2 regions of the Priestia sp. YIM B13486 genome follow, and region 1 is predicted to be linked to the other one. Evidence: riboswitches for the same ligand, from Rfam matches in the RefSeq annotation. Region 1 holds a riboswitch; the other holds the start of a gene.
The links. A riboswitch is a leader RNA that binds a small molecule or an ion and turns the genes downstream of it on or off. The one in region 1 is predicted to bind S-adenosylmethionine.
Positions count from the first base shown of each region.

Region 2: it holds a riboswitch for S-adenosylmethionine, as region 1 does, so the genes downstream of both, ACFX4G_RS15055 (methionine ABC transporter ATP-binding protein) here and mtnK (S-methyl-5-thioribose kinase) in region 1, are expected to answer to the same signal.

Region 1 covers NZ_JBHZOZ010000006.1:287,595-290,725, reverse strand. The annotation lists gene mtnA (S-methyl-5-thioribose-1-phosphate isomerase) at 1-591, opposite strand, end outside; gene mtnK (S-methyl-5-thioribose kinase) at 627-1,799, opposite strand; SAM riboswitch class I at 1,935-2,085, opposite strand; gene ACFX4G_RS18020 (carbon-nitrogen family hydrolase) at 2,177-2,959, opposite strand; gene ACFX4G_RS18015 (pyridoxal phosphate-dependent aminotransferase) at 3,072-3,131, shown strand, end outside.
Region 2 covers NZ_JBHZOZ010000005.1:65,863-68,993, reverse strand. The annotation lists gene ACFX4G_RS15070 (YusG family protein) at 1-176, shown strand, start outside; gene ACFX4G_RS15065 (toprim domain-containing protein) at 358-708, shown strand; gene ACFX4G_RS15060 (thioredoxin family protein) at 723-1,022, shown strand; SAM riboswitch class I at 1,203-1,310, shown strand; gene ACFX4G_RS15055 (methionine ABC transporter ATP-binding protein) at 1,442-2,467, shown strand; gene ACFX4G_RS15050 (methionine ABC transporter permease) at 2,460-3,128, shown strand.

The DNA of each region.
Region 1 (3,131 bases):
AACGGGTCTTGTTTCACAGGCAAATACTTCAAGCGGAATATCGCGCTGCTTAGACAAGTGAAAAGGTGCTAAGGCTGTTCCATAATAAGCTGTAGCAATTGAACCAGCATTACATATTGTCATGATTTTATCTTTCTTTTTAAATAAAGAAAGAGCATGATCTCCAATTCGGTAGCACGTTTCCTCATCTTCTACTTGAATTTGAATAGCTTCATGAACAACTTTTGTTTTAGCTTCATTAACGGACGAAGCGGATTCAGCGCTTTTCGCTACGCGCTCCAATGCCCAAAATAAATTGACGGCAGTAGGGCGTGAACTAGCTAAATACTGTTGATCAAGAGCTAGTTTTTTGTTAAATTCCTTGACTGAATCTGTGTCATAGCTAAGCGCAGAAAGAGCAAGACCAAAAGCCGCCGTAATGCCAATTGCAGGAGCTCCGCGTACTTTCAAGGTAGTGATAGCATCCCATACGTCTTTAATGGTTTGCAGCTTAATATATTCAACTTTGCCAGGAAGCTGCTGCTGATCTAATAAAGTAATATATGATTCATTCCATTCCACTGAGCGCGGAAGTGATAGTGTATTTGTCATGCTGATACCGATCCTTTCATTGTGTACATTATTCGTTATCGAAGTAAATGTTCAAATTCATTTGGTGAAACGTCTTGTTGGTGCAGAAGCAAATAGCGTCCAATTTTTAACGCAGTACGTTTAGCGTTAATTTTTCTTTCCTCTGAAGAAATTTCGTCTAAGTCCGCTACGTGAGCTAAGCCAATCGTACGTCGAATGATTTCACATCCTGCATATCCAACAGCATCTTGCCACATTTGCGTTAAAATTTCATGTAATAAGCGCTCATCTTTAGCGAAAGGTTCAGTGTTTTCAGAATGCCAAAGCGCAGTAAAGGTATCTTTGAATACGTTCCATGTGTTCGTAATGTGTGCAAATAACGGTTCGCGATTTGTTTCTCGAGAAAGAGCATTTAAAAATAAATTCGCAACAAATTGCCCTAAATCGAATCCAAACGGACCGTAAAAAGCAAACTCTGGATCAATCACTTTCGTTTCTTGACTGCTAGCAAAGATGCTGCCTGTATGTAAATCACCGTGGATTAGCGTTTGCGCATTTGTTAAAAATTTATATTTTAATTTTGCTGCTTGTAGCTTTACATCACCATCATTCCACAATTCTTCTACATCAGGACGCAGCGCTTTTTCAAATTCATTTGTATCAATATCAAAAAAAGGATCTGTAAAAACTAAATCTTCCGTAATATTGCATAAGTCGGGGTTGCTGTACTTAACAACTTCTTCTTTTTTATCCTGAGGTTTTAAGGCGAAATCAGACGTTTTGAACGCAATATGTCCTAAAAAAGAACCGATATGCTGTGAGAGCAGAGGATAACTTTCACCTTGAATAAGTCCGGCGCGAGAAATCGTTAAATGAGACAGGTCTTCCATGACCGTAACAGCAAGCGTTTCATCGTGGTAATAAACAGCGGGCACAAGTTCTGGCGTAAATGCACCGAATTGCTTGAGCGCATTGCTTTCAATTGTGGCACGGTTCAAGGATAGAGGCCAGCTTTCGCCTACAACTTTTGCATAGGGAAGCGCTTGTTTGACGATGATGGATTTATTTGTTTGATCATTTATGATGTGAAAGACGAGATTTAAGTTGCCGTCACCAATTTCACGGGCAGTCAGTGCTTCTGTGGCATCAAAAAGACCTAGCTTTTTCACAAGTTTGATTGCTGAAATTTCTGTTAAAGGGTGATATTTCTCTGTTTTTGTTGTTGACATCGGAATCCCTCCATAGTTTATTAAACTGATTTGTTTACTAAGTTAATAGGTTTAAGAATATATGGAGGCTTTTATAATTTTAGAAAATATAAAAGCCTCTTTCGTTGGAAAGAGGCTTGATTGTAGTGTTCAAACCTCTTATCTGCCAGAAAAAATTACTTTCTGTTGGAATTAGCACCGTGCCTTTGTAAAACATGTTTTACGGGTGTGATCCATCTTAGGATGGAATGACGGTCGGTTGCTGGGCTTCACAGGGCCAAATCCCTCAGCCAACTCTTGATAAGAGTACGATTACTTATTCAATTTTGATTTGTTTGAATATTTTATGATATCTGGTGAAAATCGTATCATGCAAAAAAACGGCTGTCAATACATAATTAATAAAATTCTGTACGGCGATCTGTAAAGACGGGAATTTGTTTACGAATTTCTTTTACAAGTTCCAGGTTAACGTCAGCACTTAAAAGTTCTTCGCTATCGCCAGCTTCAGCGATTATTTCTCCCCACGGATCGATGACTAAGGAATGTCCGGCAAATGTGTTATTAGGATCTTGGCCTACACGATTACATGCGATTACATAGCATTGATTTTCGATTGCACGGCTAATGAGTAGGGCTTTCCAGTGGGCAAGTCTTGGAGCCGGCCACTGAGCGACAACAAACAAGACTTCTGCTCCGCTGCTAGTATGAACCCGAATCCATTCTGGAAAACGAATATCGTAACAAATAACTCCTGCGCACAGTGACTGTTCAAGTGTAAAAAGATTTTTTGCTGTTCCTGCTTCTAAATACAGGTGTTCATCCATTAATTTAAATAAGTGCAGTTTACTGTATTGTGATACTTCACGACCTTTTCGGTCAAAAATATACATCGTATTCGTGACGCCTTGCTCTGTTTTTTTCGCGATCGAACCTGCCACAATATTTACTTCGTTCGTTTTAGCAAACTGAGAGATTAATTGCTTGGCTTGCTGTCCTTCATCATCTGCAATTTCGTCTAGCCGCGTCAAATCATAAGCTGTATCCCATAGCTCAGGAAGCACAAGGATATCAGGGTTTTCTTTCAGGGCTTCCGTCATTTTTTGTTCGATATATTTTCGATTTTTAGTTGGGTTTCCAAACGCAATATCAAGCTGCAAACACGTAATTTTTACACTCACTTTATCATCCGTCCTTTTTTTAGTAGTTGAAAAAAATGACTTTACAAGTTGAGTATTACAATATATTATTTGTGACTAGAATTTCAAGAATTTTTTGAGAAGGTGTGCGATGATGAAACAATTTGAGCAATCGGAACTATTAAAAAGTTTACCAAAACAATTTTTTGCATCA
Region 2 (3,131 bases), on a different contig from region 1:
TATATGTTGATAAGCAGCCAATTGGTGAAGTTAGTTACGGAACAAGCGGCAATGAATACCGCTTTGAAGAAGGTTATTCGCAAGAAAATAATAAGTTCTATCAATATACGGATGTACAAAAACAAGGTGAAACGCAAAAATATACAGACTGCGACGAAGAAGCAGGATGGTGCTAAACAGTGGCAACTGCCACTGTTTTTCTTGTCTTATGGAAACAATATGGCCTAAGCTGCTTTTTAAAACAGTTCTTTCTTGCAAATTTCTTTTAAAAAACAGGTGAACTGTGATACATTAACGAATATTGTATAGCATAAAGAAATGATGTTACTATACAACTGACGATTATGGGTGATGAAAATGGGGCTAATTGAAATTGAAAAAGTAATTATTGTCGAAGGAAAATCAGATAAAAAGCGTATCCAAGATATCATTCGAGAACCAATTGAAATTATCTGTACAAACGGTACGATTAGTTTATCAAAGCTGGATGAAATTATTGACTGTACGTTTAACAAAGAGGTATACATACTTGTTGACTCTGATGATTCAGGGAATAAGCTAAGAAAACAATTTAAACGAGAGCTTCCGGAAGCAGAGCATCTATATATTGATAAAATGTACCGAGAGGTTGCTGCCGCCCCTAGACATCACATAGCAACAGTATTACTGAGTGCCAATATCGATGTTAATGCAGAATTTTTAACATAAAAGGAATGAGCAACATGCAAGAATGGAGCGAAAAACAGCTTGACGATCAGTTAAAAGAAGGACAAAGAACGTTTATCTTTTTCCATACACCTTTTTGCGGGACATGTCAGCTGGCAAAAAAAATGTTAACCGTAGCAGAAGCGATGCTGCCCGGTGTGACCATCGGAATGAGCAATTTAAATTATATGCCTTCAAAAGCAGAAATATTTTCAATTGAAAGTGTACCTTGTTTGATTGAAGTGAAAAATGGCGAAATGGTAAAAAAACTCTATGCGTTTCATTCCATCGAGCACGTACTTGAAGAGCTTCGATAATCAAACGTTTGTTTAAAATGAAGAAATTGAAAGAGAGTGAACCGTTGGGGCTGTTGGAATCTTGGGATATTATCCCAAGAACAAAATCTGTTGACAGCCTATCTGACACATGCTAAAATCACACTCATGAATGTTCATAAATGAATGAATATTTCCCAAAAATAAAATAATTGTTGCGAACTCTTATCAAGAGAGGTGGAGGGACTGAGCCCTGTGAAACCCGGCAACCGTCAGACTAACTGAAATGGTGCCAATTCCTGCAAAGCTATGCGCTTTGAAAGATGAGAGAAAGGATTAAATATCGAGCCTTTCTGTCATGCGCAGAGAGGCTTTTTTGATGGGGAAAATTGTTTTACGGCTTTTTCATCCTATAGGGCAACCTAACATAATTAAGTTTTTACTAAAGAAGGTGAAGAAATATGATTACATTAACAGACGTTACAAAAATTTATCAGGCCAAAAGTGGTCAAATAACAGCTGTTGATAATGTGAATCTAACCGTTAACCAAGGTGAAATTTACGGAATTATTGGTTATAGCGGAGCGGGGAAAAGTTCTTTAATTCGCTTGCTAAACGGGTTAGAAACACCAACGACAGGAACGGTAGAAGTAGCAGGTAATGATATTGGAAAAATTAAAGGCGGAAAACTCAGAAAAGCTAGACAAGAAATTAGTATGGTATTTCAGCACTTTAATATCTTGTGGTCGCGTACGGTGCGAGAAAATATTGCTTTTCCGTTAGAAATAGCAGGGATCTCAAAAGAAAAAAGAATGAAACGAGTAGACGAGCTTATCAAGTTAGTCGGGCTTGAAGGGCGTGAAAATGCTTATCCATCACAGCTTAGCGGTGGACAAAAGCAGCGTGTTGGTATTGCTCGAGCGCTAGCCAATAACCCAAAAGTATTGCTGTGTGATGAAGCAACATCAGCGCTTGATCCTCAAACGACAGATTCCATTTTAGATCTGTTAGTAGATATTAATGAGAAGCTAGGGTTAACCATTGTATTGATTACTCATGAAATGCACGTTATTCGTAAAATTTGTCATCGGGTAGCCGTTATGGAAAATGGGGCAGTGGTAGAAGAAGGACAAGTGCTAGAAGTATTCAGAAAACCTAAGCAGCCGATTACAAAACGATTCGTTCAACAGATTTCTGAACCAGAAGAAACGTTTGAAACAATTGAACAAGTACAGGGGTTATATCCAAGCGGGCAAATTATTCAGCTGACGTTTGTTGGCGGAAAAGCAGAGCAACCGCTCATCACAACGATTTTAAAACAGTTTGATGTAACGATTAATATTTTGCAAGGAAAGATTTCTCATACACAAACAGGTTCATACGGGACGTTGTTCGTTCATTTAGACGGAGAATTAACAGAAGTTGAAAAAGTCATTGCATACATTCATGAGCAGCAGGTAGAAGTGGAGGTAATGACAAATGCTTGAGAAACTATTTCCGAACGTTATTTTAGATGATTTTATTCAAGCGACAAATGAAACACTATATATGACGGCTATTTCAGTTATAGCCACGTTTGTTCTAGGTATTTTATTGGGCTTGCTTTTATTTTTAACGTCCAAAGGACAGCTCTGGCAAAACAAACCTTTATATGCCATTGTGTCAGCAGTTGTAAATATCTTTCGTTCCATTCCATTCATTATTTTAATTGTTTTACTGATTCCATTTACCAAAGCATTGGTAGGAAGTATTTTAGGCGCTAATGCAGCGTTACCTGCTTTAATTGTGGGAGCAGCACCATTTTATGCGCGTCTTGTAGAAATTGGTCTGCGTGAAATTGATAAAGGTGTTATTGAAGCTGCTAAATCAATGGGAGCAACAACAAGCACTATTATCTTTAAAGTGCTGTTACCTGAATCGCTGCCAGCTTTAATTTCTGGTTTGACGGTAACGACGATTGCGCTAGTCGGCTATACGGCAATGGCGGGTGTGATTGGAGCTGGAGGTCTTGGGAATCTTGCATATTTAGAAGGATTCCAGCGCAGTCATAATGATGTAACGCTAGCTGCTACGATCTTAATTTTGATTATTGTATTTATTATCCAACTTATTGGAGATGCGATTACTGCAAAAATTGATAAAAGATAAAGG